DNA from 2 places in the Microbispora sp. GKU 823 genome. Region 2 is predicted to be linked to the other one. Evidence: predicted binding sites of a transcription regulator. Region 2 holds the regulator's gene; the other holds the start of a gene.

Region 1 (18,070 bases), on a different contig from region 2:
GAGGAGACGTGCGTGAGGATCCGGTCGACCACGGCCGCGTCGAGCGTCCGATTCATGGCACCCATGGCGGAAGAATATTCCGGAGCCCCGCTCATGGCTACCGGTAAGTAATGCCTGGAGCCCCGACCGCCGCGGCCGTCGAACCGGGACGGGACGTGATCCGTCTTGGGGGCATGAGGACATCGATTCGTACGGCGGGCATTCTCGCCGCGCTGCTGGCCACGGGAGCCACGGGCTGCGCGGGTGGCCGTACGACACAGGACTTCCCGCCCCCTGCCACGGACCTGACCGGCAAGGTGCGGCTCGTCGCGTACGCCGACTGCGACGAGATGACGGAGGGGCTGCGGCAGGCGGCCGCGCGGAACGTGACCCCCTGGGGCTTCGGGGACGCCATGCTCTACGCGGCCCGCTCCGACGTCGCCGCCGCCAAGCAGGCGACGCCCGAGCAGTCGTACTCGACCACGAACACGCACGAAGCGGGCGTGGACGAGCCCGACCTGGTCAAGACCGACGGCGACCGGGTGATCACGGTCACCCGGGGCGTGCTGCGCGTCGTGGACGCGAAGACCCGGAAGGTCACCGGGACGCTGCGGCTCGTGGCCGAGGACCAGTCGTGGGCCCAGGCCGACCTGCTGGTGCACGGCGACCGCGCGCTCGTGCTGTTCCAGGGCGGCGGGATCATCCCGTTCGGGGCGACGGCCAAGATCCGGGCCGGCTCCGGTGGCCCGAGGTACGTCCTCGTGGACCTGTCCGGCGAGCCGCGCGTCCTCGGCGCGATGACCGTGCACGGGCAGCACATCGACGCCCGCCAGGTCGGCTCCACGGTGCGGCTCGTCGTCCGGTCCCAGCCGGAGATCGCCTTCCCCGCGCCGGAGCAGGACGAATCGGAGAAGGAACTGCTCGAAGGCAACCGCAAGGCCGTGCTGTCCGCCCCCGCCGACGCGTGGCTGCCGTCGTACGACGTCGAGTCGGGCGGCGCGAGCCGCACCGAGCGGGTCGGCTGCGGCCAGGTCAGCCACCCCGACCAGTTCACCGGCACCTCGATGCTGACCATCCACACGATCGACCTGGCCGCCGCCACGCCGTTCGGCTCGCTCACGCCGATCGCGGTCGCGGCCGACGGCGACACCGTGTACGGAACGGCGGGCAGCCTCTACGTCACCAGCAATCCCCGCTGGTGGGCGGCGCGCCCGATCGACGTGGTGCCGCTGCCCGATTCACCGGCAGCGCCCACGGCCACGCCGGAAGCACCGCCCGAGCGCACGGAGGTGCACCGCTTCGACGTCTCCGCCCCCGGCGCCCCGCGCTACGTCACCTCGGGGTCGGTGCCGGGACGGCTGCTGAACCAGTACTCCCTGTCGGAGTACGACGGCCATCTGCGGGTGGCGACGACCAGCGGCGCCGAGGTGTTCGGCGCGAGCCCGGGCACGAGCGAGAGCGGCGTGTACGTGCTCGACGCCGGCACGCTCGCGCAGACGGGCTCGGTCACGGGCCTCGGCAAGGGCGAGCGGATCTACTCGGTGCGGTTCATGGACGGCCTCGGCTACGTGGTGACGTTCCGCCAGACCGACCCCCTGTACACGCTGGATTTGCGGGACCCGGCCGCGCCGAAGGTCACCGGCGAGCTGAAAATCACCGGTTTCTCCGCCTATCTCCACCCGGCGGGCGAGGGGCGGCTCATCGGCATCGGCCAGGAGGCGAGCGAGAAGGGCCGGGTGCTCGGAACGCAGATCTCGCTGTTCGACGTCTCCGACCCGGCCGCGCCTGCGGTGCTGTCGCGGTTCCACCAGGAGAAGTCCGGCTCGGAGGCCGAGTGGGACCCGCACGCCTTCCTCTACTGGCCCGCCACCGGGCTGGCCGTGCTCCCGCTCCAGAACTGGTCCGACGGCGGGATCGCGGGCAGCGCGGCCCTCGCGCTGCGCGTCGGCGACCGCGAGATCACCAAGCTGGGCGTCGTGACCCACCCGCGGCCGACCGCGAAGAGCGACTTCGCCCCCGCCGACCAGGGCATCCGCCGTTCCCTCGTCATCGGCGACGACCTGTGGACCGTGTCCGACACCGGTCTCAAGGTCAGCGACGCCGCCACGCTGGCCGACCGGGCGTGGATCCCCTTCGCCTGACGATCAGTTGCCGTTTCCCCCCGCCTTGGCGAGATCACGCGGGGGCGCGACGGGGACGATCTCCGGCGCGCCGAGACGGATCGCGTCGGCCTCCTGGTCGGTGTCCTGCTCCTGGGAGGCGCGCTCCGCCTCGACCCGCTTGGTGTAGTACTCGACCTCGCGCTTGACCTGATCGGCGTCCCAGCCGAGCGGGCCGGCCATGAGCTCGGCGGCCTCCTGGGCGACCGCGGTCCCCCGGTGGAAGGTCTCGATCGAGATGCGGGTGCGCCGCGTGAGCGCGTCGTTGAGGTGCCCGGCGCCCTCGTGCGTCGCCGCGTACACGATCTCCGCGCGCAGGTAGTCGTCCGCGCCGTCGAGGGGCCGGCCAAGCGAGGGGTCCTCCTGGATGAGCGCCAGCACCTCGTCGATGAGTGAGCCGTACCGCTCCAGCAGGTGCTCGATCCTGGCCACGTGCAGCCCGGAGGAGCGCGCCATGCGGTGGCGGGAGTTCCACAGGGCCTGGTAGCCCTCCGCGCCCGCGAGCGGCACCTGGTCGGTGCAGGACGACGGCACGCGCTGGTCGAGGCCGTGCGCGACCGCGTCGACGGCGTCGGCCGCCATTACCCGGTACGTCGTGAACTTGCCGCCGGCCACCATGACCAGCCCGGGCACGGGGTGGGTGACGACGTGCTCGCGCGAGAGCTTGGAGGTCTCCTCGGACTCGCCGGCCAGCAGCGGCCGCAGCCCGGCGTACACGCCTTCGACGTCGTCCCTGGTCAGCGGCACCGAGAGCACCGAGTTGACCCGGTCGAGCAGGTAGTCGATGTCCGCCCGCGAGGCCGCGGGGTGCGCCTTGTCGAGGTTCCAGCGGGTGTCGGTGGTCCCGATGATCCAGTGCCGGCCCCAGGGGATGACGAACAGCACCGACTTCTCGGTGCGCATGATGAGGCCGGTGAGGGAGTGGATGCGGTCGCGCGGCACCACGAGGTGGATGCCCTTGGACGCGCGCACGTGGATCTGCCCCCGGCCGCCGACGAGTTGCTGGATGTCGTCGGTCCACACGCCGGTCGCGTTGACGACCTGGCGGGCCCGCACGTCCAGCTCGGCGCCGGTCTCCAGGTCGCACACGCGCACCCCGGTGACCCGCTCCCCCTCACGCAGGAAGCCGACCGCCTGCACCCGGGAGGCGACGTGCGCGCCGTACGTCGCGGCGGTGCGCAGCGTGGTCATCACGAAGCGGGCGTCGTCGACCTGGGCGTCCCAGTACTGCACGGCGCCGGTGAACGCCGACCTGCGCAGCGAGGGGACGACCCGCAGCGCCTGGCGGCGGGTCAGGTGGCGGTGCCCCGGCACGCCCCGGGTGAGGCCGAAGGACAGCCCGAGCGTGTCGTAGAGCGCGAGCCCCGCCCCGATGTACGGCCGCTCCCAGCCCGCGTGCGTGAGCGGGAAAAGGAACGGCACCGGCCTGACCAGGTGCGGCGCGATCCGCTTGAGCAGCAGCGACCGCTCCCGCAGGGCCTCCCTGACGAGGTCGAAGTTGAGCTGCTCCAGATAGCGCAGCCCGCCGTGGATCAGCTTGGACGACCGGGACGACGTGCCCGAGGCGAAGTCGCGCGCCTCGACCAGGCCCACCGAGAGCCCGCGGGTCGCCGCGTCGAGCGCGACGCCGGCGCCGACCACGCCGCCGCCGATCACGACGACGTCGAGTTCCTGCGCCTCCATCCGCGCCAGGGCGGCGGTACGTTCTGCCGGGCCGAGCCGTGCCGTCCCCATCCTCGCCGTCATAAGGCTCCTTCTGTACCGCTTTCGCCATTGCCGAGTAAATCTACCCGTGAGTAGCTACCCGGGAATCCATCGTTTCCGTCGCCTTTCCCAAGGATCTCCGGAAATGTCGGTGAACAATCCTGAGGAGCCGCGCCCCGGTCCGTCATCCCGCCCCGGGGCGGGAGGCGGGCGCCGTACGCGGAAGGATGGCGGCATGAGCGTGACTCTCTCCGATGCCCGCGTCGTCACTCCCGACGGCGTCCACGACGGCTGGCTCACCATCGAGGACGGCAGGATCACCCACATCGGGCGCGGGCAGGCCCCGCGCGACGGGCTCGGCCTGGGCGGGCGCACCGTCGTCCCCGGCTTCGTCGACATCCACAGCCACGGCGGCGCCGGCGGAAGCTTCCCCGACGGCGACCCGGAGACCGCCGCCGCGGTCGCGGCCTTCCACCTGAGCCGCGGCTCGACCACCCTCATGGCGAGCCTCGTCACCGCCGCGCCCGACACGCTCGCCCGGGCCGCCGCGACGCTCGCCGACCTGTGCGAGCAGGGCCTGATCGCCGGCATCCACTTCGAGGGGCCGTACATCGCCAGGTCGCGTTGCGGCGCGCACGAGCCGACGCTGCTGCGCGAGCCCGACGTGGCGGAGTTCCGGGCGCTGGTGAAGGCCGGGCGGGGCCACGTCCGCATGCTGACGATCGCGCCCGAACTGCCGAACGCGCTCGACGTGATCAGGGACGCCGCCGCCGAGGGCGTCGTCGCCGCGCTGGGTCACAGCGACGCGACCTACGAGCAGACGATCGAGGGGATCGACGCCGGGGCGACCGTGGCCACCCACCTCTACAACGCGATGCCGCCGCTCGGCCACCGCGCGCCGGGACCGATCGCCGCCCTGCTCCAGGACGAGCGGGTGACCGTCGAACTGATCAACGACGGCGTCCACGTCCACCCGGCGATGCTGCGCCTGGCCATGCACGCCGCGGGCGCGGGCCGTACGGCGCTGATCACGGACGCGATGGCGGCGGCGGGCATGGGCGACGGGCGCTACCCGCTCGGCCCGATGACCGTCGACGTCGTGGACGGGGTGGCCCGGCTCGCCTCCGACACTCCCGGAGGCGGGTCGATCGCCGGCAGCACGCTCACGATGGACGTGGCCTTCCGCCGCACCGTGCGGGAGGCCGGGCGCTCCCTGGTGGACGCCGCGCTGATGGCCTCGCTCACCCCCGCCCGCGTGCTCGGCCTGGACGGCGAGATCGGGTCGATCACGGTCGGCAAGTACGCCGATCTCGTGGTGCTCGACGACGACCTGGGCGTCGGCGGCGTGATGAAGCGCGGCGCGTGGGTCCGTCACCCCTGACCGGTCCCCGGAAAGCCGAAGGCCGGGCCCGGCGGGCCGGCCTCCCCGGCGGCGGCTCAGCGCTGCGGCGGGGCGACGACCACCTCGACACGCTGGAACTCCTTGAGATCGGAGTAGCCGGCGGTGGCCATCGTGCGGCGCAGCGCGCCGAGCAGGTTCATCGAGCCGTCGGCCAGCGACGACGGGCCGTGCAGGATCTCCCGCAGCGTGCCGATCGTGCCGAACTCGACCCGCTTGCCGCGCGGCAGCTCGGGGTGGTGGGCCTCAGAGCCCCAGTGGAACCCGCGGCCGGGGGCCTCGCTGGCCCGCGCGAGCGGCGAGCCCACCATGACGGCGTCGGCGCCGCAGGCGATCGCCTTGGCGATGTCGCCGGAGCCGCCCATGCCGCCGTCGGCGATGACGTGGACGTAGCGGCCGCCCGACTCGTCCATGTAGTCGCGGCGGGCCGCGGCCACGTCGGAGATCGCGGTGGCCATCGGCACGACCACGCCCAGCACGTTGCGGGTGGTGTGCGAGGCGCCGCCGCCGAAGCCGACCAGCACGCCGGCCGCGCCGGTGCGCATGAGGTGCAGCGCCGCCGTGTACGTCGCGCAGCCGCCCACGATTACCGGGACGTCGAGCTCGTAGATGAACTGCTTGAGGTTGAGCGGCTCGGCCCGGCCGGAGACGTGCTCGGCGGAGACCGTCGTGCCGCGGATCACGAAGATGTCCACGCCCGCGTCGATCACGGCCTTGTGGTGCTGCACGGTGCGCTGCGGCGACAGCCGTACGGCGGTCGTGACGCCGGCGGCGCGGATCTCCTCGATACGCCGGCCGATCAGCTCGTCCTTGATCGGCGCGGTGTAGATCTCCTGCAGCCGCCTGGTCGCGGCCTCCCGGTCGAGGGTGGCGACCTCCTCCAGGAGCGGCGCCGGGTCCTCGTAGCGGGTCCACAGCCCTTCGAGGTCGAGCACCCCGAGGCCGCCCAGGCGACCGATCTCGATGGCCGTCTGCGGCGACACGACGCTGTCCATCGGGCTCGCCACGAGCGGAGAGTCGAACCGGTAGGCGTCGATCTGCCAGGAGATCGACACCTCCTCCGGGTCGCGGGTGCGCCGGGAGGGCACGATGCCGATCTCGTCCAGCGCGTAGGCACGCCGCCCGCTCTTGCCGCGCCCGATCTCCACCTGTGTCATATCGCCTGTTCTTTCCGTTTCTTCCGCTACGAGCTAGCGCCCGTGGTAGTTCGGGGCCTCGACCGTCATCTGGATGTCATGCGGGTGGCTCTCCTTGAGCCCGGCCGCGGTGATCGGCATGAGCTGCGCCTTCTCGTGCAGCTCCTGGATCGTCCGGGAGCCGGTGTACCACATGCCCTGCCGCAGACCGCCGACGAGCTGGTGGGCCACCGCCGCGACCGGGCCGCGGTAGGGCACCTGGCCCTCGATGCCCTCGGGGATGTACTTGTCCTCCCCGGACACCCCGGCCTGCGCGTACCTGTCCTTGCTGAACGACGCGCCGCCGCGCTCGCGGTTGCGCACCGCGCCCAGCGACCCCATGCCCCGGTACGACTTGAACTGCTTGCCGTTGATGAAGATCAGCTCACCGGGCGACTCCTCGCAGCCGGCCAGCAGCGAGCCGAGCATGACCGTGTCGGCCCCGGCGGCCAGCGCCTTGGCGATGTCGCCCGAGTACTGCAGGCCGCCGTCGCCGATGACCGGGACGCCGGCGGGCCACACGCCAGCGCGGCCTCGTAGATGGCGGTGAGCTGCGGGGCGCCCACGCCCGCGACGACCCGGGTGGTGCAGATAGAGCCGGGCCCGACGCCCACCTTGACCGCGTCTGCGCCCGCGTCGACCAGCGCCTGCGCGCCCGCGCGGGTGGCGACATTGCCGCCGATGACGTCCACCCGGCCGTTGGCCTTGATCTTGGCGATCATGTCGCACAGGCCGCGCGAGTGCCCGTGCGCGACATCGACGATGATGACGTCCACGCCCGCCTCGATCAGCGTCATGGCGCGCTCCTCGGCGTCGCCCGCGACGCCGACCGCCGCGCCGACCATCAGGCGGCCGTCGGCGTCCTTGGTCGCGAGCGGGTACTGCTCACTCTTGGTGAAGTCCTTGACCGTGATGAGGCCCTGCAGGCGACCGGCCTCGTCCACGAGCGGAAGCTTTTCGACCTTGTTCTGCCGCAGCAGCCGGAACGCCTCGTCGCGGTCGACCCCCACCGGCGCCGTCACCAGCGGCATCGGGGTCATGACGTCGCGCACGGCCCGGCTCTGGTCGCTCTCGAACCGCATGTCGCGATTGGTGACGATGCCCACGAGCACGCCGTCCGCGTCGGTGACCGGGACCCCGGAGATCCGGTAGGTCGCGCACAGCCGCTCGACGTCGGCGAGGGTGTCCTCGGGAGAGCAGGTGACGGGGTTGGTCACCATCCCCGCCTCCGACCGCTTGACCAGGTCGACCTGCTGCGCCTGCTCCTCGATCGAGAGGTTGCGGTGCAGGATGCCGATGCCGCCCTGCCGGGCCATCGCGACCGCCATGCGCGCCTCGGTGACCGTGTCCATCGCGGCCGACACCAGCGGGATGCGCAGCGTGATGGTGCGGGACAGCCGGGTCGTCGTGTCGGCCTCCCCCGGCTGCAGGTCCGAATAGGCGGGAACGAGTAGCACGTCGTCGAACGTGAGTCCCGGTTCGGTGAACTTGGCCATCTGCTGCACCCCTCCTGCGCTGTGGGTCCTCGCGCGTGGGTCCCTCGCCAGACCCGAGGTCAGTCTAGTGGGCGCCCCAAACCGCTTCCGGCAGACCTGTCAAGGGGGAGGGCACAAAAAGTGGGGGGACCGGCTTCCGGTCCCCCCACTTCCCCGCGTCGCGCCCGCCACGCCCGTCGAGCCCCCCTCCGCGCCCGGCAGACGCGGCGTTCCCGGCTAACGCTGGGTCAAGAATGCGTCACGGAGCGTCCACGCGCAATAGCGTAACGTGCAACTGCACAAAGATGCATTTCCTGTCTCTCGAAACTCCGCCCGAAACAAATGCGAAACCTCACTTCGATACAAAAGCCGCCACGGCTCAGCCCTGCCGAATGTGTGAACGGGACGGACAGCGCGGAAAATCCGAGATATTCTCGCGACCCGAAGCGAGTCGGGGATGGGGCGCACGTCGGTGCGCCGGACGCCGGGAAACGTTTTCTCCCAGGGACCAGTGAGCCAGTGGACAGTGAGCCAGTGGGACCGGTGCGCCCAATGCGCCGCGGCGCGACCAGTGTGACCACCGACGGAGCGAGCATGAGTACGACGCGTAACGCCGCCTCCCGGGCCGACCCGTTCGAAAGCCTCGGCCTCTCCCCCGACCAGGCGGCCCTCTACACGGCCATGCTGCGGCTGCACCGTGCGACGCTGACCGAACTGGCCGAGGCGGTCGACCGGCCCGCCGAGGACGTGCTCGACGCCCTGGACGGACTCGTACGGCTCGGCGCGGTGAACCGGCGGCGGGAGGAGTTCCTCGCCCGCCATCCGGTGGCGGCGATCGGGCGGCTGGTGGCCGAGAGGCTGGACCGCATGGCCAGGGAGACCCGCCAGATCGACGAGGTGCTCGCGGCGGCCGGCCGTCTGGCCCATCACTACGACGCGGGCCGCGACTGGCGCAGCGGGCGGTTCTCGGTCGAGCCGGTGAGCGGCGCGGACGAGCTCTGCGAGAGCGTGATCGGCCTCGCCCTGCAGGCGCCCCCCGCCGAACTGGTCATGGCCGTGCCGGACCGCCGCACCATGGCCAGGTTCGCGGACGGGTACGGCGGCCAGTGGATCCAGGCCGCCGAGGACGGCATCCTGCGCCCGCGCATGGTCGTCGCGCTCGACGCCGTGTCCGAGCCCGCCCTGCGAGAGGTGTGCGCGCGGTTCTCCGCGGCGGGCGCGGGGCTGCGCGCCCTCGACACGGTGCCGAGCTGGTTCTTCGCGCTCGGCCACGGCACCGCCGGGCTGCCCGCGGAGTGGGGCGTCCCGCTGCCCGAGCACTCCTACAACTGCTACCTGGTCCACGCCCCGGTGGCGGTGGGGGCGCTACGGGCGCTGTTCGAGGAGCTCTGGGCCCGGGCCGCGCCGATCTCCCCGCACACCAACGCGCTGCAGGTGCTCCGGCTGGCCGCGCACGGCCTGTCCGACGACGCCATCGCCCGCCACCTCGGAGTCTCCGTACGCACGGTGCGGGCCAGGTTCGCCGAGGCGATGTCGGAGCTGGGGGCCCAGTCCCGCTTCCACGCCGGGGTGGAGGCCGCCCGCCGCGGCTGGCTGTGACGCCCGCGTCCCGGGGCGCGGCCCGACGAGCAGATGAGGCGCACTTATCCTCGTGGAGGGGGCCGTGGTCATAAGGTGGGATGCGTGCTGGAAGACGTCCCCCGCGACCCGTTCGCGGATGACCCCAACGACCCCGCGGCGGAGCTTGGAGCGCCCGACGACGTGGAGCCGCTGACGCTCGCGGAACGCGACGAGGCGCTGACCGATCTCGCCGACGTGGAGGTCTTCCGTTCCCTGCTCGAACCCCAGGGCGTGCTCGGGCTCGTCCTCGACTGCCCGGAGTGCGGCGAACAACACTACTTCGACTGGGACCTGCTGCGCGGCAACCTGCGCCAGATGATCGACAACGGCCGGCCGCAGGTGCACGAGCCGGCCTACCAGCCCGATCCGGCCGACTACGTCAGCTGGGAGTACGCCCGGGGCTACGTGGACGGCGTGATCGACACGGAGGAGAGCCGCTGACTGTCCACGTCGGCCACGAGCGCGCCGAGCAGCCGGATGGCGGCGTCCGTACCGCCGACCGGCTCGCGGCGGGCGAGCGCGTCGAGGACGGCGTCCGTCCGCATTACGTCGCCCTCCACGTCGGCATCGCCGTACGACCCGAGGTGGCGAGCCGTACGACGACGTTTCGTGGTCACGCAATCGACTCCAGCTCGGCCAGCTGCCGGAGCCTGGCGAGCGCACGATGCTGCGCGACCCGGACGGCACCTGGTGACATGCCGAGTACATTACCCGTCTCCTCGGCGGACAGGCCCGAGACCACCCGCAGAATGAGAAGCTCGCGCTGCGTGTCCGGGAGCCGGGCGAGCAGGTCGCGGGCGTGCTGCGCCTCGATGTAGCGCACCACCGTCTCCTCCGGCCCGGGGCCCTCGTCGGGCCCGTCCGGCAGGTCCTGCGTCGGCACGGCCGAGCGGACCGAACTGCGCAGCGCGTCGGCCACCTTGTGGGAGGCGATGCCGAAGACGAACGAGGCGAACGGGCGGCCCATGTCGCGGTAGCGCGGCAGCGCCGACAGCACCGCGATGCACACCTCCTGGGCCACGTCGTCGGCGATGTGATACTGACCGGACACCCTGCCCAGTCGAGCCCTGCAGTAGCGGACCACCATCGGGCGCAGGTGTCCCAGCAGTGATTCGATCGCGGTGCGATCTCCCTTTACGGCAAGGCTGGTCAGTTCCCTGAGGTCGGGCTCATCCGATCTCGTCGCAAGCCTTACCCCAGTTGCGGCGTCGGCGACGCATCCCTCGGTCACGTTAGGCATGATGCCCGTCGCGATCGTTCATGTCGTCATGGTTAACGGCTACGGATTGGTCACATTGACGCGGCGATAACGTTCGGTAATCACCTGATCACTCTTCCGTTGGAACATTCCAACCGGAATGCCCAAAAAGAGAGATATACGCCGGACGGCTTGACAGGGAAAAAGAAGCGTGCCGGTCGTTCGCATTGCCTTCGGCCCGGCTTCGCCCGCGACGGCCCGTCCGCGCGGAACGGGCAAAGGGCGGAAAAGCGGTGCGCCCCGCGGTCCACCCTTGCGGGCGGGCGCGGGGCGCGATGCGCGGAAGGCGCGGATCAGTGGCCGTGACCGTGGCCGTGGCCGTGACCGCCGTTGGCGGCCGGAGCCTCCTCCTCGGGCTTGTCCACGACGAGGGCCTCGGTGGTGAGCAGCATGCCGGCGATGGACGCGGCGTTCTGCACGGCCGAGCGGGTCACCTTGACGGGGTCGATGACGCCCTGGCCCACCAGGTCGCCGTACTCGCCGGTGGCGGCGTTGAGGCCCTCACCGACGTTCATCGCGGCGATCTTGGTGGTGACGACGTAGCCCTCCATGCCCGCGTTCTCGGCGATCCAGCGGGCGGGCTCGATCAGCGCCTTGCGGACGATCGAGACACCGGTGGCCTCGTCGCCGGTCAGGCCCAGGTCGTCGAGCTCCTTGGACACGTGCACGAGCGCGGAGCCACCGCCGGAGACGATGCCCTCCTCGATCGCGGCGCGGGTCGCGGAGATCGCGTCCTCGAGGCGATGCTTCTTCTCCTTCAGCTCCACCTCGGTGGCGGCGCCGACGCGCAGCACGCACACACCGCCGGCCAGCTTCGCGAGACGCTCCTGCAGCTTCTCGCGGTCCCAGTCGGAGTCGGACTGCTCGATCGCGACCTTGATCTCGCGGACGCGGTCCTCGATCGCCTGGGCGTCGCCGGCGCCGTCCACGATCGTGGTGGTGTCCTTGTTGACCACGACGCGGCGGGCCGTGCCGAGCACCTCGAGGCCGACGTGCTCCAGCTTGAGGCCGACCTCCTCGCTGACGACCTGGCCGCCGGTGAGGATGGCGATGTCCTGCAGCATGGCCTTGCGGCGGTCGCCGAAGCCGGGGGCCTTGACGGCGACGGAGGTGAAGGTGCCGCGGATCTTGTTGGTCACCAGGACGGCCAGGGCCTCGCCCTCGACGTCCTCGGCGATGACCAGCAGCTGGCGCTTGCTCTGGGCGACCTTCTCCAGCAGCGGCAGGAAGTCCGCGATGGAGGAGATCTTGCCCTGGGTGATGAGGATGTAGGGGTCCTCGAGGACCGCCTCCATGCGCTCGGAGTCGGTCACCATGTAGTGCGACAGGTAGCCCTTGTCGAACTGGAGGCCCTCGGTGAACTCCAGCTCCAGGCCCATCGCGTTGGACTCCTCGACGGTGATGACACCGTCCTTGCCCACCTTGTCGAACGCCTCGGCGATCAGGCCGCCGATCTTCGCGTCCTGCGCGGAGATCGTCGCGACGTTGGCGATCTCCTTCTTGTCCTCGACGTGGCGGGCGCTGGCGAGCAGCCGCTCGCTGACGGCCTGGGCGGCCTTGTCGATGCCGCGCTTGAGCCCCAGCGGCTGCGCGCCGGCGGCCACGTTGCGCAGGCCCTCGCGGACCATGGCCTGGGCCAGGACGGTCGCGGTGGTGGTGCCGTCGCCCGCGATGTCGTTGGTCTTGGTCGCCACTTCCTTGGCGAGCTGGGCGCCCAGGTTCTCGTACGGCTTGTCCAGCTCGACCTCGCGAGCGATGGTCACACCGTCGTTCGTGATCGTCGGGGCACCGAACTTCTTGTCGATGACGACGTTGCGGCCGCGGGGGCCGAGCGTCACCTTGACGGCGTCGGCGAGAGCGTTCACACCACGCTCGAGAGCGCGCCGCGCGTCCTCTTCGAACTCCAGGATCTTCGGCATTCAGGTCTCCTTGTGAGCGCGCGGAGCCCCGGGCGCATGGTCCCGGGGCTCCACAAGCCGGCGCGGCCTACTTCTCGATGATGGCGAGCACGTCGCGGGCCGAGAGCACCAGGTACTCCTCGCCGCCGTACTTGACCTCGGTGCCGCCGTACTTGCTGTAGAGGACGACGTCGCCCTCCTTGACGTCGAGCGGGATGCGCTTCTCGCCGTCCTCGTCCCAGTTGCCCGGGCCCACAGCGAGGACACGGCCCTCCTGCGGCTTCTCCTTGGCGGTGTCCGGGATGACCAGGCCGGAGGCGGTGGTCTGCTCGGCCTCAAGCGGCTGGACCACGATGCGGTCGCCAAGCGGCTTAACGGGAACCTTGGTGGCGGTCGTCACGATCGGACCTCCCCTTCAGATTGCGATGAATGAGCTGAAGAGGCGACCAGCGGCCTGCCGTCGCGGGTGTCAGACCTGTCTCGTCGCTGTTGGCACTCTCGATGGGAGAGTGCCAACACGAAACAGTATGCAAGTGGCGCGTGACAGTCAACACGAACCGGCATCGCAGGTCAGACGCATCCGGCGGCAACGCGCCCGAGATCGCCCGTTCAGCCGTCCGCCGCGCCGGCGTCACCATGGCGCCCTCCGGAGGGAGCGAGGGGGCGACTACGCGGAACAGGTGACGTAGAGGGTGGCCGAGGCGGTGTGCAGGAAGTCGGTGTTCTGGTAGCCGACGAAGTACGTCGGCCCGTTCTGCTGGACGTCGACGACGTCGACCCCGGTGGAGTGCCGCTCCTCGTAACGAGTGACATGCGGATAGGCCGGCGGGCAGCTCACGGTGACCGCTGCGTCGACGCCCGGCGCGATGTCGGCGCGCTGCATGAGTTCCAGGCCTGTCGGGGGCTCGTGCGGCACGTCCGAGCAGAGCACCTCGACCTTCACCGGAATGTTGACCGAGTGCGCGTCCCTCTTCGACTGGGAGTTGGTGAAATTCACCTTCACCTCACGCCCGGCGACGGCGATCTCCTTGTAGTTCAGATACTGGGAGTTGTACGAGTCCTTGACGGAGGACGAGGCCCGGATCGTGACCGGATACGGGATCGTCGAAGGGCACTGCACCTTCACATAGCCCTGGCTCTCCGGGAGGACGGAGGTCGAGTTCGTCATCACCGTCGTCGTCTCGGCCAGCGCCGGGCCACCGAAGGCCGTCAGCGCGGCGGCCACCGCCGCGATCGCACCCAGTCGCATGATCCTGTGCATGCTCGTCTCTCCTCGTTCGTCGTGCTGTGCTTGTGCCGACGACGTTAGAGAGCCGGTCTTGGGGTGCTCTTGGCATGATCGCGTTCGGAGCTTAAAGGACGCTTGGCCCGGACCCCGCCCCGGCGGGATCCGGACTTCGACGTCACGGGCCGGTCCGGCGGCCCTCAGTCTCGGGAGGCGTACGAGCCGGAGCGGACGTCGTCGACGATGCCGGGGCGGCTCGGCTCCCAGCCGAGGACCTTCCTGGCGAGGTCGCCGCTCACCACCTGGCTCAGGGCCAGGCCCTCGGCGAACGGGCGGCCGAGCACCTCGCTCGCCTCGTCGATCGGCCACGGCACGGCCTTCCCCGTACGGCCCGCGGCCGCCGCCACGTCGGCGACGCTCACCGCCTCCTCGGCGACGGCGTGGAAGAGGCTCCCCGGCGCCGCGTTCTCGATCGCGAGCACGAGCAGGTCCGCCAGGTCGTCGACGTGCACGGTCGCCCAGGTCGGCACCGGGCCGCCCGCGTGGACGTACCGGCCGTCCTCCTGCCCGGGGGCGGTGAGCACCGTGGGAATGCCGGCGCCCCGGCCGTACACGATGCCGGGCCTGACGACGACGCCGCCCGCGTCCAGCACGAGCCTCTCCACGCGCGGCCGGTAGCGGGAGGCGGTTATGGGGTTCACCGGCGCGTCCTCGCCCGCCGCCTCGGTCGTGGTGCCGAGAACCCAGACGCCGCTGGTGTAGACGAGCCGCGCGCCCCCTCCGGCCAGCGCCTCGATCGCCGCGACATCCACCTCCTCGTCCCCGACGGGGTTGGCGGCGTGCACGACGACGTCGATGTCCGGCGTCACGGCCTTCCTGAGCGTCTCGGGTTCGTGGAGGTCGCCGTGGCGCACCTCACCCGGTACGGCGGTGTCGCGGGCCCTCGGCCGGACGAGCGCGACCACCTCGTGGCCGCGTTCGGCGAGGCGCTCCGCCAGCGCGGAACCGATGTACCCCGTCGCACCGAGCACCAGGACCTTCATCTCTTTCACCTCGAATACTTCGATGCCTTACTGTTCGACGGAGAAGGTACCCCACGCCCGGCTCACATTTCAACGTCGAAGTGTCGGTTACGATGACGAGGGGAGGAGGAGCGGCGTGGAGGACCCAGGCCGCGCGCTATGAACGACACCCTCACGAACGACGACCTCACGAACGCCACCTGCGCGAACGACGCCGTCGACCAGATCCTCGGCCAGTGGGCGCGGGCGCGTCCGGACGTGGACTGCTCGGCGATGGGAGTGGCCGGGCGGATCTCCCGCGCGTCCCGGCTGCTGGAGAAGGGCATCAAGGAGTACTTCGCCGGGCACGACCTGGAACCGTGGGAGTTCGACGTGCTCGCGACTCTCTTCCGGTCCAACCCCGATCACCGGCTCTGCATGAGCGACCTCGCCACGGCCGCGATGGTCAGCTCCGCGGCGCTCACCAACCGGGTGGACCGCCTCGTCGCCAGGGGCCTGGTGCACCGGGAGGTCTCGCCCACCAACCGCCGCATGGTCCTGATCACCCTCACCGACGAGGGCCGGGAGGTCGTCGACGCGCTGCTGGAGGGCCACGTGGCCAACGAGGAGCGGCTGCTGTCCGGCCTCACCGACGAGGACCGGGAGCGGCTGTCCGGACTGCTCTGCAAGCTGCTCACCTCGCTCGGCGACGTCGGCTCCTGCTGACCGCCCACCGACGTGCGCGCCGGGCAGGCGGTAGCGTCGCGGGCGTGGACCTGGACGCCTTCCGCATGCTGATCACGCCCGCAGGGCGCGGGGCCCTGGACGAGGCCGTGAAGATACTCGCCGACGGCGCCGACCCGGTGGCCGCCGCGAGCGCGTTGCGCAAGAGCCACCCGGCGGACCTCGCGGCGGCGGCGCTCACCCAGGCGTCGCTGCGGCGGCGGGCCGAGGTCAAGTTCGGCCCCGACGCCGCGGTCATGTACTTCACCCCGCACGGGCTGGAGCAGGCCACGCGCCCCGAGGTCGCCGCACACCGCGCCACCAGGATCCGGGCCGCCGGAGGGCCGGAGGGCGGCCCTGCCGTGCTGGACGTCTGCTGTGGCATCGGCGGGGACCTCCTCGCGCTGGCCAGGGCGGGCTGCCCGGTGGACGCCGTGGACCTCGACCTGCTGACCGCGGAGATCGCCCGGGCCAACGCGGCGGCGCTCGGCCTGTCCTCCCTGGTCGGCGTACGGACGGGCGACGCCGCGCTGGCCGACCCCGGCGGATACGGCCTGCTGTTCGCCGACCCCGCCAGAAGGGGGGCGAGGGGACGGACCTTCGACCCGATGGCGTACTCCCCCACGTGGCCGGTCGTGCTCGACCTGGTGGCCCGCGCCCCGGCGGCCTGCCTGAAGGTGGCCCCCGGCATCCCGTACGAGTTCATCCCCGAGGGCGCCGAAGCCGAGTGGGTGTCGTACCGCGGCGAGGTCAAGGAGGCGGCGATCTGGACCGGAATGGGAGCGGGCGGCCGGCGCGCCACCCTGCTGCCGTCCGGGGCCACGCTCACGGCGTCCGGCGCGGAGGCGGAGACCGGGCCGGTGAGCCGCTATCTCTACGAACCCGACGGCGCCGCGGTGCGGGCCCACCTGGTCGCCGAGGTCGCCGCCCTCGTGTCGGGGCACCTCCTCGATCCCCGGATCGCCTACGTCACGAGTGACCGTCTCGTACGCACGGATTGGGCGCCCTGCTACGAGGTGACCGACGTCATGCCGTTCTCGCTCAAACGGCTGAGAGCGGCGCTGCGCGAACGGCGCGTCGGCGCGGTCACCATCAAGAAGCGCGGTTCCGCCGTCGACGTCGAACGGCTGCGCAAGGATCTGCGGCTTTCCGGCGACGATTCCGCCGTGATCGTGCTCACCCGCATCGAGGAACGGCCGTTCGCCCTGCTCTGCCGGCCCGTGACCAGTGCGAACGGGTGAAACAGGAACAATTCACCAGCAATTACCGCCTTTCTCATTCCACGCCTGATGGCCGCGGGTCAGGGCCTAAAGTTGGCCGTCGGGCGTGCCGCCTGTTCGTTCATCTGCGCGAGACCGGGCCGAACCGACGTTTCGGCGAGTGAAGGAGCATTCTCGGTGGAGCATTCCAGCCACAACCTCCTCCAGGCGGGCAGCCAGACCGCCATCTCCGACCGGATGCGTGAACTGCTCGCCCGGGCGGCCCAGGACCACGTCTACGAGCAGCGGACGCAGGGCGCCGTGCTCGACGAGATCCGCCAGCGGCTGGAGGGCATGGAGTGGCTCCTGCGCGAGGTGCGCGAGCGCGAGCTGGGCGGCCTCGGCGTGGCACTCGAGGCGATCACCCAGCGGCTCGACGACATGGCGGTCAGGCGCCCGCCTGGGCGGAGGGGCTGGCCCAGCACATGGAACTGCTGCGCGACCACGTGGACGAGGTCGGCGGCCGGACCCAGGGCCTCGCCGACCGGATGACGGACTTCGCGCACCGGCTCGGCAAGTTCCAGGGGAGCATGGAGGCCGCAGCCGGGCGGTTCACCAGGATCGACAAGGCCCTCGCCGCGCTCACCGAGCGCACCGAGCGGCTGGAGGCCGTCGTCGTCGAACGGCTGGACTCGGTCGGGGGCCGGATCGAGGCCGTGGAGAGCGGCGTGGGAGCCGCCGTGGACGGCATGAACGCGACCGTCGCCGGGCTGAGCGCCGGCATCGGGGACGTCGCCGCCGGGGTGGACGAGATGAGCACCACCATCGCGGGCATGAACGCCGACCTCACCCTGGCGGCGGGGGCCGTCGTGCCCCTCGCGGACGCGGTGCGCAGCAGGCCCGACCGCGAGCAGATCGCCGAGACCGTCTCGGACGCGGTCACCCGCGCCATGGAACCGGCCAGGGGCGACGTGGCCCGGCGGCTCGCCGCGCTGGAGGAGACCATGCTGGCGCTCGCCGAGGTCCTCCTGCGCCCCGCCCGCGGCCACGCCGACTGAGGAATCTCCCTGTCGCCGGCGAGGGCGAGCGGGGCGGCGATCAGACGTTGACGACGGTGATCGGGAGCGACGAGTCGGCCGGGATCTCCAGGGTGGAGGGCTTCGCGCCCGCCGACACCAGGTCCGCGCCGAGCGCCGCCACCATCGCGCCGTTGTCGGTGCACAGGCCGGGCCGCGGCACCCGCAGGCGCACCCCG
Region 2 (13,541 bases):
CCCGGTCCTGCGACCGGGCGCCCCGACGATTCAGCGGGAACAGTTCCCATGCCGTCCGCGGTGGTGGGCAGACGGAAGGCGAGGCCCGCGGCCGGTTCGGGTCCTGCTCACAGGACGAGCCTCGCGTAACCGATCCGCCAGCCGCTTTCCTTCGCGTCCGAGACCCTCTTGTTCACCACCTTGTAGCTGTGCGCCGTGTAGAAGATCCCTCGTTCGCTGGAAGCCGTCTTCTTCGTGACGATCGACATGTGGTCGGGCCCGTTGTTGTTCCACGGGTCGAAGTCCCAGTACATGATGTCGCCGGGCCGCACCTGCGAGAAGGTGGAGCGCCACTGGATCCGGTGGCGGCTGCTCATATGGCTCATGCTCTTCGTGACGATGACGAAGGTGTTCGAGTCCTTGCCGACGGGCGCCGCCCAGAACCAGTTGTTCTGGTTCTCGCGTTTCTGCTTCGCGGTTCGCCCGTAGTTCCGGATCTCCCTGGCGCCGCCGCCGAATCGCAGCGCCTTGGAGGCGAAGTTCGTACAGTCGCCGCCGCGGTGCCAGAAGTTGTCGTACTCCTGGTGGCTCTTCCAGTGCTTCACGGCCCAACTGGCGATGCCCGACGGGCTCACGGAGGCGGCCGAGACGGTGCCTTCGGGGGCGTCGCCCGGCTCGGGCACGGTCAGGTCTTCGCCCATGTCCGCCGTGACGGACCCATCCGGGTAGACCTGGGAGTCGGCAGAATCGCCGTCCGTCCGGCCGGCGAGGCCGTCGGCGGAGCCGTCGGGACGCTGACTCTGACCGGACAGCACGGCGTTGAAGGAGTAGTCGGACGGGTTCTCCTCCTCCTGCGTCGTCTTCTCGCCGGTGGGGTCGCGCAGGACGCGGGACTGCCGCACGGTGGCCCGGACGGTGACGGTCGTGCCGTCGGCCGACAGAGAGACGAGAGGGTCGCTCAGCGTGGTCGTCGAGCTCTCCTGGGCGCCTCCGCCTGCCTCGGCCTCGGATTTGGCGGCCAGGAGCGCTTGCTCGTCCGCCTCGATCAGCGACTCGAACCGGTAGCTCTGGTCGTGCTTCGCGATCGCGTCGGCGGCGCTCGTGAAACGTCCCTCGACGATGCCCTCCCGGCTGTCCAGATACTGGCTCACCGCGTCGACGTACGACTGCCTGTCCGGTACGGCCTGAGGATGCACGACCGAGGTGGTGCTCCAGGCGCCGTCGCCCTGCTCGTTCACGGCGCGCACGCGGAAGGTGTAGGCCGACCCGTTGGTCAGCCCGGTGACGACGGCTCTCGGCTCGGACGGCGTCAGCGTCTGGACGACGCTCCCCGAGCCGTTGAGGACGTCCAGGTCGAACCCGGTGATCCGCGCGTCACCGGTCGACTCGGACGGCGGCCCCCAGGTGACCAGCGCTCCGCCGTCGCCCGCCCGCACGCTGACGTTCTGCAGGGTTCCCGGCGCGGCCGGCGCGACGTAGACGACCGTGATCGTCGCCGAGCCGAAGGACGCCTCCGGCGCCGCGGGATCGGTGACGCGCAGGGCGAGCTCCGGGAAGCCCTGGCCGTCCTGGCGGTCTCCCTGCACCGAGCCGGTGATGTCGATCCTCGGGCTGGTGAGGTCCGCCTCGTCGAACGGCTCGTCCAGCAGCAGGGACGAGGCGTCGGCCCCTGACGCGTCCGCGGCGGGGTCGTCGCTCAGCTCGTACGCCGACACCTTGAGCGTGGCGGGGCAGGCCGCGGCGCAGACGGGAGTGCCCAGGTCGAGCGTGGCAGAGGTGATTTCCGCGCCCGCCGGGATGGCGCCGAGGTCAGCCTTGAACGTGGAGATCCGGCCGCCTCCCACCTGCAACGCGGTGGTGCTCTCCAGGGGGCAGGGCGTCCCGTCGCAGGCGTCCGAGGCCGTCTTGGCGCTGCGGACGGCCAGCACATCCGCGCCGAAGGTCGTGGACTGGGCGGGCCTGTCCGCCACCGGCTGCGGGGCCGTGAAGGCGACGGGCGTGGTCCGGGCGCTGCAGGTGGAGCCGGTACACGCCTCCACCTGCCACTTGTAGCCGGCCCCGGCGGTGAGCAGACCGGGCGCGAGCTGCAACGCGGCCCGTTGCCCGCCCTGGACAGTGCTGGATCCCAGCGGGCTGGGTCCGACGACCGCACCGGAACTGTCGAAGAGGTAGAACCTGGCGGTCAGGGGCTGGCCCGAGGGCCGCGATATCACGGCCGACAGCACCACGGCCGACGGGTCGCCGAGGCCGGTGGCCAGGCTCGTGGGGACCGTGGGCACGTCGGTGGCGAAGGCCATGCTCGGCGACCAGCCGCTCGCCCCGGTCTGGCTCGTCGTCCTGACCCTGAACCGGTACGACCCGGGGTTCCTCAGGACGCCCGCGGGCACCTTCCAGGTCGCGGTCGCGCCGGAGGCCACGCCCTTGGGGCCTCCGGTGGCGATGACGTCGCCGTCGTCGGCCGTGGTCACTTCGAACGTGTAGTCCAGCGGCTTTCCGGCAGGATCGCTCGCCTTGGCCGACAACGTGGGGGTGAGGCTCGCGACGGTGCCGACCGCCGGGTCCGAGGAGGCTCTCGGGGCGACGTCGAGCCCCGAAGGGGCGCTGAGCTTGTACGTGAAGGTGACGCTGAGCGCGGGCTCCTTCTCGCCCTGAGCTCCGGACACATAGTTGGAGGAGTAGTAACGTCTCCAGGTCGAGGCGTCCTTCTCGTCCGCGCCGCGCAACTGGATCCCGTAGTTCGGCTGGCCGTCGGCCCACGCCTGGACGATGGCGTCGGTGTCCCAGTGCATGAAGTCCTGCGGGCAGTTCGCCGCGCCGTAGGCCGTCTTCGTGGTGACGGCGCCCGTCGCGGTCGTGGCCGGTTCCGAGCCGTACTTGATGGTGTCCGGGTCCCACGCCGACGTGATGCGGCGTGCCTGTACGCCTGCGCTGGGGTCCACGCACACCGACGACCAGAACGTCCACAGTCGTAGGTCGGTGTCCACGATCGTGGTGCCGCGCAGGTCGTCGACGTGACGGAACTTCAGGTACGAGCGGGCGATGTGGGCGCCGTCGTAGGTACCGGCCTTGAGCTCGGTGGAACCGCGCTGGGAGTCCGGGATGTCGCTCTGGACCCACGTGTCGGTCTCCACCGTGAGCGTGCTGGTGGGATCGATGGTGACGGGATACCTCACCGCCGGGTCCGACAGGAACCCCGCAGCGGGCTTGAGCACCAGCACCGTGCCCTGAGGGGTCTGCTTGACAGTCGTGTCGATCGCCATCTGGTGCACGGGCTCGCCGGACCGGGGGTCGGTCGTCGAGTCCCACATGCGCGGGGCCGGAGCGGACGCCAGCAGGGTGCCGGTGGAGTCGTGCAGGTTGAGACCGTTGTCGCCGGCCTCGGAGAGATTCAGGCCTTTGCCCGCCACGGGCAGCGTGATCTCCAGCGGCTTGGCCGGGCGGCTGCGCAGGACGATCGAATGGCTGAACCCGTTCGGCAGGGCCTTCACCGTCAGGTCGCCGCCGGGAACGACGTCCTTGTACGTGGCGGTGTCCGCCTTGACCTGCGGCGCCGGCAGGGGCTTGCCCCACGAGACGGCGAACGAGCGATCCGCTCGCCGGACCTCGCCGAATGGCCGGGCTCCTCCGGCCGACATCCGCACATCGGCCGGTGTGAGCTTGGGGCGCAGCCCCGCCTGTCCATCGGGGACCAAAGTAGTGTCGATCGGGCGCCACGTGCCGCCGTCCTTGACCCGCAACGGTCCCGCGAAGGTCTCGAGAGTGAAGGTGCCGTCGGGGTTGGCCCACAGTGAGGAGCTGTCGGTCTTCTCGCTCTCCACCTCCACCGGAGTGCCCTGCGCCTTCGCCGTGCGCGCGGCGGCCTCCGGCCGGAACCTGGAGACTGATCGGCTGCGACGGCGGCCGGCTCGCCGGACGCCGCGGGTGAGACTGGTGGCCTGGCGGTGACGTCGGCCGCGGTGGCGGCCCTCGCGGGCGTCACGCCGCCTGGGTGCAGGGCGCCGGCCGTCAGCAGGAGGGCGGCGGCAAGGGCGATGCCTGGCGGATGGGGGCGCATGGGTCTCCATCGAGAAGGGGGAACGCACGCAGGCGCGTGCACCCTTCAGTCGATCAAGACCGGGTTCACCGCCGGTCCACCCGGAATGAACCGGCGCGGCGGATCACAACCAGGCCGCCGGCGACTCCGGGCGAGATCGTCCCCGTGAGCGGGGATGCCGGGGGGCCGCCGTCCGGAGGGGTGGCCCCGGGGGCTCAGGCAGCCGTGACGAAGTCGATCAGTTCTTCCACGCGGCCGAGCAGTTCGGGCTCCAGGTCGGCGTAGGTCGTGACCCGGCCCAGGATGTGCCGCCACGCCTCCTGGGGGTCCATCCGCCAGCCGAGGGCGTCGATCACGCCCTCCTTCCAGGGCACGCCGCGCGGCACGTCCGGCCAGGCGGGGATGCCGAGCACCCGGGGCCTGACCGCCTGCCAGATGTCCACGAACGGATGCCCGACGACGAGCACGTCGTCCCCGGAGACCCGGGCGGCGATGCGGCTCTCCTTCGACCCGGGCACCAGGTGGTCCACGAGCACGCCGAGCCGCCTGCCCGGCTCGGGGCCGAACTCCTCGACGATGGCCGGGAGGTCGTCCACGCCCTCCAGGTATTCGACGACGACCCCCTCCACCCGCAGGTCGTGCCCCCAGATCTTCTCCACCAGCGAGGCGTCGTGGACGCCCTCGACGTAGATGCGGCTTTCCCTGGCGACCTGCGCGCGCAGGCCCTCGACCGCGATCGACCCCGAGGCGCTCCGCAGCGGCCCCTTCGGGCCGGCCTGGGGGCGCACCAGCGTCACCGGTTTGCCTTCGAGGAGGAATCCGGCGGGCGTCAGCGGGAACACCCGCCGCCGGCCGAACCGGTCCTCCAGCGTCACGGCCTCCTTGTCGCAGGCCACCACCGCGCCGCAGAAGCGGCCCTCGGCGTCCTCGACCACGAGGTCGGGCTCGGCCGGGATCTCGGGGATCTGCCCCCGCCGTGGCCGCCGCCAGTCTCCGGAAAGCACGTCCCGCCCGTACATGCGGGGAACGCTAGCAAATCACACCACGCGACGGCGGCGCGCGAGCACGACGATGGTCACGATCAGCGCGGCCAGGAAACCGACGGTGGGCAGGGCCAGCAGCGCGATCGCGCCGCCCGCCAGAGAGCCGGCCTCGCCGGCGAGCTGCTTGCCGACGCCGAACCGGACTCCGTCGCCCTCACACGCGAGTGGGTAGGCGCCCGCCTTCGGCACGCCGGCCTCGAACAGCAGCTCCCAGGTCGTGCCGTTCAGCGTGACGGTCTGGGAGACGGCGGGCCGGGTCAGCCGCACCCGCGGGTCGGCGCCGTCGCCGAGCTGACAGCGGACGTCGGTGGGCTGGTCGACGGCCGCGTAGATCGCCGGCTTGTCCGCGGGGTCGAGCGTGACGTTCACCGACTGCCGCCGGAGAAGGTCGTCGTGGGCGCGGCGTCGCCGATCGTGGAGAACAGGCCGCCGGCGAACCCGCCGACGCCCGCCACCAGCAGGACGACGAAGAGCGCCCAGGAGAGGAAGATCCACAGCAGCCGGGGCCGGATCGGCCGGGAACCGCCGTACGGAGGGGGAAAGGGGTGCGGCATCCGCAAGGTCACGTCGGTCTGGGGCACGGGGCGGGGCACCCGCATGGTCACATCGGGGGTCTGGTTCTCGTGCATGGAAACAAGAGTCGACCACGTGGCTTGCGGGGGATTTGGAATCCGCTTGTCCTGGTGCCCTGTGCTGTCCTGGCGCCCTGTGCTGTCTTGGTGCCCTGCGCTGTCTTGGTGCCCCCTGCGTTATCGCACCACGTGGGGTGGTAGCCGTACACTTGGCACTCGGGAACACAGAGTGCCAGAGTCGGTGTTTCCAGGCACAGGGAGGTGACACATTGCTCGACGACCGCAAGCTCGCCGTCCTGCGCGCCATCGTCGAGGACTACGTGTCCACCAACGAGCCGGTGGGGTCGAAGGCCCTGGCGGACAGGCACAACCTCGGCGTCTCCCCGGCGACGATCCGCAACGACATGGCGGCGCTGGAGGAGCAGGGATACATCACCCAGCCGCACACCAGTGCCGGCAGGGTGCCGACGGACAAGGGATACCGCCTGTTCGTCGACCGGCTGTCGCAGATCAAGCCGCTGTCCGGCGCGGAGCGCAGGGCCATCGAGACCTTCCTCGCCGGGGCCGTGGACCTCGACGAGATCGTCATGCGGACGGTCCGGCTGCTCGCGCAGCTCACCCGGCAGGTCGCGGTGGTCCAGTACCCCTCGCTCACCAGGTCGTCGGTCCGCCACGTGGAGATCGTCCCGCTCGCGGAGCGCCGGGTCATGCTGGTGCTGATCACGAACACCGGGCGGGTCGAGCAGCGGGTGGTCGACCTGCCCGAGGCCATCGCCGACGACCGGATCGCGAACCTGCGCGCCGTGCTCAACGCGTGCCTGGACGGCTGCGGCCTGTCCCGGGTGCCGGAGACCGTGGCCGACGTTCCCGAGCGTCTGCCTCCCGAGGACAGGCCGGTGGCGGCCACGATCCTGTCCGTGCTGCTCGAGACGCTCGTCGAGCGGCACGAGGAGAAGATCGTCTTCGGCGGTACGGCCAACCTCGCCGCCGCCGACTTCAGCGTCGGCCTGCGGGACGTGCTGGAGGCGCTGGAGGAGCAGGTCGTCCTCATCCGCCTGCTGGGGGAGACCGGCGGGCTGTCCGAACTGACCGTCCGGATCGGATCCGAGAACCCCTATAGCGGGCTGCGCGGCACCTCTATCGTGGCCGCCGGATACGGTTCGGGTGACAAGGAACTGGCCCGGCTCGGAGTGCTGGGCCCGACACGAATGGACTATCCGGTGACGATGGGTGCGGTGCGCGCGGTGGCGCGTTACGTCGGCCAGATCCTGGCGGGGTCATAAGTGTCCAACGACTACTACGCGACCCTTGGCGTACGACGCGACGCCAGCCAGGAAGAGATCAAGAAGGCGTACCGCCGTCTCGCCCGCGAACTGCACCCGGACGTCAACCCCGATCCGGAGACCCAGGAGCGGTTCAAGGAGATCAACCAGGCGTACGAGGTGCTGTCCGACGCGGGCAAGCGCCGCATGTACGACATGGGCGCCGACCCGTTCGGCGGCGGCGCGGGCGCCGGGGCCGCCGGTGGCTTCGGCGCGGGCTTCCCGTTCAGCGACATCATGGACGCCTTCTTCGGCTCGGCGGGCGCCGCGCGGGGGCCCCGCTCCCGTGCCCGCCGGGGCCGCAACGCCACCATCCGGGTCGAGCTCGACCTGGCGGAGTCGGCCTTCGGCACGACCCGCGAGATCGTGGTCGACACGGCCGTGGTCTGCGAGGTCTGCCAGGGCTCCGGGGCGGCGGCAGGCACGCACCCCGACACCTGCGACATGTGCCACGGGCGCGGCGAGGTCTCGCAGGTGACCCGTTCGTTCCTCGGCCAGGTCATGACCTCCCGACCCTGCCCCCAGTGCGGCGGGTACGGCAGCGTCATCCGGCACCCCTGCATGGAGTGCTCGGGCGAGGGACGGGTCAGGACCCGGCGTACGATCAAGGTCAGGATCCCGGCCGGCGTCGAGGACGGCACGCACATCCAGCTCGCCGGCGAGGGCGAGGTCGGCCCCGGCGGCGGACCTCCCGGCGACCTGTTCCTGGAGATCGTCGAGCGGCCGCACCAGATCTTCGAACGGCGCGGCGACGACCTGCACTGCACCGTTCACATCCCGATGACCGCCGCCGCGCTCGGCACCTCGATCACGATCGAGACCCTCGACGGCGCCGAGGAGATCGACGTACGGCCCGGCACCCAGGCCGGCCAGGTCATCCCCCTGTACGGCAAGGGCGTCCAGCGGCTCAACGAGACCGGCAGGGGCGACCTGCTGATCCACGTGAACGTCGAGACGCCGACCAAGCTCGACCCGCAGCAGGAGGAACTGCTGCGCGAGCTGGCGAAGCTGCGCGGAGAGGAGCGGCCGCCCGGCAAGTTCTCCCCGGGCCAGCAGGGCTTCTTCTCCCGCCTGCGGGACGCCTTCAACGGCCGCTGAGCTGATCGCATGACTGTTCCCGTGTTCCTGTCGGACGCGGCCGGCCAGGCGGCGGACACGATCGTGCTCGACGGGCCGGAGGGGCGGCACGCCGCCGCCGTACGCCGCCTGCGCCCGGGGGAGCGGATCGACCTGACCGACGGCGCGGGGCGGGTCGCCGAGTGCACGGTCACGGCGGCCGGCAAGGACTCGCTGACCGCCGAGGTGCTGCGCCGGTTCGAGGTCCCGCCGCCCCGGCCGAGGCTGGTGGTCGTCCAGGGCCTGCCCAAGGGCGACCGGGGCGAGCTCGCGGTCGAGATGATGACCGAGGCCGGGGTCGACGTCATCGTCCCCTGGGCCGCCGCCCGCTGCGTCACCCAGTGGAAGGGCGACCGGGCCGCCAAGGCCCTCGCCCGCTGGCGCGGCACGGCCCGCGAGGCGGCCAAGCAGGCCCGGCGCTTCCATCTGCCCGAGGTGACCGAGCAGGCCACGACCGCGGCGGTCGGCTCGCTCGTCTCCGCGGCGGCGCTCGCGGTCGTGCTGCACGAGGAGGCCGCCGAGCCGCTGAGCCGCCTGCCCCTGCCGGAGGAGCCGGGCGACATCGTGATGGTCGTCGGCCCGGAGGGCGGCGTCACCGAGGAGGAGATCGCCACGTTGCGGGAGGCGGGAGCCACGCCGGCCCTGCTGGGGCCGACGGTGCTGCGCACCTCGACGGCGGGCGTGGCCGCGGCGGCCGTCCTGCTGTCCCGCTGCGGCCGCTGGTGAGGGTCAGCCGAGGAATCCGACTTCGGGGAACGCGGGACTCGGCCGGTCGAACAGGCGGGTCTCGCGGCCCTTCAGATGCAGGTCGAGGAACGCGGCCACGTAGGCACGCTGGGCCGCGATCGAACGGACCGGGTCGACGGTGCCGACGATCTCGGACGGCGTGCCAAGGCCGCTCGAGATCCGCGGGACCAGCGCCTGCAGGTCGGTGAAGGAGTAGTGCTCCGCTCCGGCGAGCCGAAGGTCGCGCTTCCAGCCCCGGCGCTGCTTCCTGAACGTCTCCCACGAAGGGTCGTCCCTGTCCGCGGCCAGTTGGAGGAACGGGCCGTCGAGTCCGCGCTCGGTCACCTCGCCGAAGAGCGAGCCGTCGAGGTTCACGCCCGCCTTGACCCGGTGGTCGGCGTACATCAGCCGCGCCGTCGCCGCGCCGCCCATCGAGAAGCCCACGGCCGCCACGCGGGTGGTGTCCAGCGCCCTGCTTAGCCACGAGGGCAGCCGGGAGGGCAGGCCGGTGTGCCGCGCGGTGACCACGTCGAGGACGAACCGCAGGTCGGCCACCCTGACGTCGAGTGCCTTCATCGCGTCGGCCGTGCTGTCCGCCCGCACCCGGGCACGCTCCAGCCGCCCGCCGGGGAACTCGACGGCGGACGCTTCGTAGGTGTGGTCGACCGTGACGACCACGTAGCCGCGCGAGGCCAGGTCCTCCGCCGCGAGCGTGCCCAGCGAGCGCGGCACCATGTAGCCGGGGGAGTACAGCACCACGGGGTAGCCGCCGGTCTTCGGCCGTACGGGCGCGTCCAGGCGGGAGTGCGTGCGGGTCGCCGCCCAGTCCACCTGCCCGGGCCGTACGCCGAGGAGGGCGGGCGCCGACGTGGCGTCGAGGTCGGCGGCGACCAGCGGCGGCAGGTGAGGGGACACCGGGCGCCCCGGCGCGCGGGCGGCGGGGTACCACACGCTCACCATCAGCTCCCGGTAGGGCCGTCCCTTCACCCAGGGGTCGGGCCGCGACCGGTCCACCAGGCGTACGGGGACCGTGCCGACCGGCAGCGGCCCCGACGGGGCGGGCAGGGAGAGCCGGATCCCGGTGACCGTCGGAATTCCCGGCGCCGTCGTCACCCCCGCCGGCGCTGCGGACGCCGGGACCGCGGCCACCAGGGTGAGGGCCAGGGCCGCCCCGAGCGCGCCCACCCGCTTCCGCCACATTTCGGGCATGTCTCGCCTCTTTCGATCCTGATCTCTGTCAGTTGCGTGATCAGGATTCCAACGAGGAGGCGCGACGCCCTCCGGCCGCGTGACGATCTACCGGTGCGACCCCCGGTGATCGGGCGAGCGCCGCGTCATACCCCGGGATGACGGGCGGACCGGGTCAGGGAGTGGGCGTCTCGGTCGCCGAGTCGGTCGTGGCCGTCTCCGTGGGCGTCGTGCTCGGGGTGACCGCGGGCGCGGACGTGGGCGGAGCCGTCGAGGGACGGCGCGAGGCCGAGGGCGTCACCGCGGGCGGCTGCGTCACCGACGTCGGCGAGCACGTCGGCGGGAGGGCCGCGTCGGGCTCGATCGACCCCGGGCTGGGGGGTGGGCGTGACGCAGGGATCGGACGGCGACGGCGACGGCCTGGTGGTCGCGCCGACCCTGTGCGTCGGGGACGGGGCGGGCCGTCCGCGGGACGGGCTCGGGGTGACGGGCACGATCACGGCCGGACGTGAGGGCGCCAGGTTGGGCGGCCGGCTCACCGACGAAGTGTCCCTCTCGTCCTCGCGCTCGTCGCCGGCGGGAGCGATGCCCGTGGACTGCGCCACCTGGTCGCGCAGGCCGGGGACGACCATCACGACCGCGCCCGCCACGAGCACGGCCCCCGCGGCGGCCGCTCCGACGCGCCACCACAGCATGTTCCGCAGGCCGCGCAGACCGCGCTGCTCGATGCGCCCGCGGATGATCTCGAGTCCTTCGGGAGACGGCACGACCGAGTCCGCCTCCGCGCGCAGGGCACGGCGGAGCAACTCGCCGTACTCGTCGTCGGGCGGGAAGGTCATGAGAACTGCTCCAGTGCCATCCGTAGTGCGGCCATGCCGCGGGCCGTGTGACTCTTCACCGCGCCCTTGCTGATCCCCATCGCATGTGCGATCTCGGCCTCCGACAGGTCGCCGTAGTATCGCAGCACCAGCGCCTCGCGCTGGCGGGTCGGTAAGCTCCGCAGCGCCTCGATGACGGCCGAGCGCTCCAGTTCACCGATCGCGCCGTTCTCCGCGCTCGGCGCGTCCGGCAGCCCCTTGGGCGCGTACTTCTCGACGACCGCGCGGTGCCGCAGCACGGAACGCGATCGATTCACGACCGATTGACGAAGGTAGGCCAGTGCCTTGTCGGTGTCTCTCAGCCTGCGCCAGGCGCCGTGAAGGGCGACGAACGCATCCTGAACGACCTCTTCCGCGCTGGCCATATCACGCACCAGCAGCACGGCGAGACGCACCAGTGACCGATAGTGAGCGCTGTAGAGCGCCGTCACGGCCATGTCGGCATCCCACCCGACGGGCACCGTCCCCAACGACCTGTCGGCCACGAGGGTCTCGGTGGTCACATCGATAGGACGCTCGTCATCCCCGGGGGGTTTACGTTCTTCCGAATCATGAGGGGGCATGGCCCAGCGGTGTCCTCGCCCGACACTAGGGGGGTTTTCTGGTGCAGTCTCGCACACTCACACTAGCCCGGGGGATCATTGCAGTCATCAACTAGCGGCAACGGCTAGGCTTTCGCGCGTGAGCGACTGCCTCTTCTGCAAGATCGTGGCCAAGGAGGTCCCGGCGGACATCGTCCTGGAGGCCGGGCGGGCGCTGGCCTTCCGCGACATCAACCCGCAGGCCCCCACCCACGTCCTCGTCGTGCCCAAGGCCCACCACGAGAACGCCGCCGCGCTGGCGGCGGCCGACGACGGCCTCGCCGACGACCTGCTCAAGACCTGTCACGCGGTGGCCGTACAGGAGGGCGTCGCCGAGACCGGTTACCGGATCGTGTTCAACACCGGGCAGGGGGCCGGGCAGACGGTCTTCCACGTCCACGCGCACGTCCTCGGCGGACGAGGCCTCACCTGGCCCCCCGGCTGAGCGACTAAAGTGGGGAGGGAACTAGGGAGGCGATCAGGGCCGCAAGGGCCGCCCATGTCCGAGTCACAGCACATCCACAAGACCCAGGCCAAGGTAGTCATCCCCGAGGGGCAGCCGATGGTCAGCCTCCTCGGGTCGGGTGACGAGCTGCTGCGGGTCATCGAAGGCGCTTTCAGCGCCGACATCCACGTGCGGGGCAACGAGATCACGATCACCGGCAGTCCCGAGGAGAGCGGCGTCGTCGTGCGCCTCTTTGAGGAGCTGGTGGAACTGGTCGGGTCGGGTGCCGAGTTGTCCCCCGACGCGGTCGAGCGCAGCATCCACATGCTGCGGCAGGCCACCGACCGTCCGGCCGAGGTCCTGTCCCTGGACATCCTGTCCGCGCGGGGCCGCACCATCCGGCCGAAGACGGTCAACCAGAAGCGGTACGTCGACGCGATCGACAGGCACACCGTCGTCTTCGGCATCGGCCCCGCCGGCACCGGCAAGACGTACCTGGCGATGGCGAAGGCCGTGAAGGCCCTGCAGAACAAGCGGGTCAACCGGATCATCCTCACCCGCCCCGCCGTCGAGGCGGGGGAGCGGCTCGGCTTCCTGCCCGGCACGCTCTACGAGAAGATCGACCCGTACCTGCGGCCGCTGTACGACGCGCTGCACGACATGCTCGACCCCGACTCGATCCCCCGGCTGATGTCGGCGGGGACGATCGAGGTCGCGCCGCTCGCCTACATGCGCGGCCGGACGCTCAACGACGCCTTCATCATCCTGGACGAGGCGCAGAACACCTCGCCCGAGCAGATGAAGATGTTCCTCACCCGGCTCGGGTTCAACTCGAAGATCGTGGTCACCGGCGACGTGACCCAGATCGACCTGCCCGGCGGCCAGGAGAGCGGCCTGAAGGTCGTCCAGCAGATCCTCGAGGGCATCGAGGACATCCATTTCAGCAGGCTGACCAGTGCCGACGTCGTACGGCACAAGCTGGTGAGCGACATCGTCGACGCCTACGGCCGTTACGACGCCGCGATGGCGTCGGAGCCGCGCGCGATCAACAAGCGGCCGCGGAACAACCGGCGGTGAGCACGACCATGACGGGTGAGGAGACCCCGTGAGCATCGAGGTGGCCAACGAGTCCGGCGTCGAGGTCGACGAGTCGGCGCTGGTCGAGCTGGCCGGGCACGTCCTCGGCCGGATGGGGATCAACCCGCTGGCCGAGCTGTCGATCCTGGTGATCGACGAGGCGGCGATGGCCGAGCTGCACGAGCAGTGGATGGGGGAGCCCGGTCCGACCGACGTGCTGGCCTTCCCCATGGACGAGCTGCGGCCCAACGTCGGCGGCCGGGACGAGGACGCGTCCCCCGACCCGGCGCTGCTCGGCGACGTGGTGCTGTGCCCCCAGGTGGCGGCCAAGCAGGCCGCCGAGGCCGGGCACAGCGCGCAGGACGAGCTGGAGCTGCTGTGCACGCACGGCATCCTGCACCTGCTCGGCTACGACCACGCCGAGCCCGAGGAGCACGCCGAGATGTTCGGGCTGCAGGACGAACTGCTCGGCGCCTGGCGGGAGGTGCGGCGTAAGCCGTGAGCAACGGCTGGCTGCTGTCCGCCGTCTTCCTGATCGTGGCCGGCGGCCTGCTGGCGAGCGCGGAGACGGCGCTGACCCG

Evidence for each region. Region 2 encodes HrcA, which represses chaperone genes, less so after heat shock. Its sites were predicted from a motif close to TTGGCACTCTCNNNNNGAGAGTGCCAA; they were not measured.
Region 1: the regulator HrcA is predicted to act here: its motif matches at 13,157-13,183, upstream of groES (co-chaperone GroES).

The regions. Positions count from the first base shown of each region.
Region 1 covers NZ_MWJN01000041.1:25,775-43,844, forward strand. Annotated here, with positions in the region: gene B1L11_RS21975 (succinic semialdehyde dehydrogenase) at 1-65, opposite strand, end outside; gene B1L11_RS21980 (beta-propeller domain-containing protein) at 174-2,120, shown strand; gene B1L11_RS21985 (glycerol-3-phosphate dehydrogenase/oxidase) at 2,124-3,884, opposite strand; gene nagA (N-acetylglucosamine-6-phosphate deacetylase) at 4,078-5,223, shown strand; gene B1L11_RS21995 (GuaB3 family IMP dehydrogenase-related protein) at 5,280-6,398, opposite strand; gene B1L11_RS55045 (IMP dehydrogenase) at 6,432-7,007, opposite strand; partial or broken gene B1L11_RS55050 (IMP dehydrogenase) at 6,995-7,912, opposite strand; gene B1L11_RS22005 (helix-turn-helix transcriptional regulator) at 8,486-9,490, shown strand; gene B1L11_RS22010 (DUF5319 domain-containing protein) at 9,575-9,952, shown strand; gene B1L11_RS45470 (anti-sigma-D factor RsdA) at 9,913-10,128, opposite strand; gene B1L11_RS22015 (sigma-70 family RNA polymerase sigma factor) at 10,125-10,751, opposite strand; gene groL (chaperonin GroEL) at 11,063-12,688, opposite strand; gene groES (co-chaperone GroES) at 12,756-13,070, opposite strand; gene B1L11_RS22030 (hypothetical protein) at 13,335-13,928, opposite strand; gene B1L11_RS22035 (NAD-dependent epimerase/dehydratase family protein) at 14,093-14,935, opposite strand; gene B1L11_RS22040 (MarR family winged helix-turn-helix transcriptional regulator) at 15,074-15,619, shown strand; gene B1L11_RS22045 (class I SAM-dependent methyltransferase) at 15,664-16,857, shown strand; gene B1L11_RS22050 (hypothetical protein) at 17,014-17,367, shown strand; gene B1L11_RS22055 (hypothetical protein) at 17,301-17,873, shown strand; partial or broken gene tsaD (tRNA (adenosine(37)-N6)-threonylcarbamoyltransferase complex transferase subunit TsaD) at 17,914-18,070, opposite strand, start outside.
Region 2 covers NZ_MWJN01000001.1:141,694-155,234, forward strand. Annotated here, with positions in the region: gene B1L11_RS00625 (DNRLRE domain-containing protein) at 108-3,803, opposite strand; gene B1L11_RS00630 (DUF3097 domain-containing protein) at 4,228-5,031, opposite strand; gene B1L11_RS00635 (hypothetical protein) at 5,050-5,424, opposite strand; gene B1L11_RS00640 (hypothetical protein) at 5,421-5,684, opposite strand; gene hrcA (heat-inducible transcriptional repressor HrcA) at 5,897-6,910, shown strand; gene dnaJ (molecular chaperone DnaJ) at 6,911-8,047, shown strand; gene B1L11_RS00655 (16S rRNA (uracil(1498)-N(3))-methyltransferase) at 8,057-8,791, shown strand; gene B1L11_RS00660 (lipase) at 8,795-10,000, opposite strand; gene B1L11_RS00665 (hypothetical protein) at 10,126-10,818, opposite strand; gene B1L11_RS00670 (SigE family RNA polymerase sigma factor) at 10,815-11,294, opposite strand; gene B1L11_RS00675 (histidine triad nucleotide-binding protein) at 11,539-11,883, shown strand; gene B1L11_RS00680 (PhoH family protein) at 11,938-12,960, shown strand; gene ybeY (rRNA maturation RNase YbeY) at 12,989-13,462, shown strand; gene B1L11_RS49480 (CNNM domain-containing protein) at 13,459-13,541, shown strand, end outside.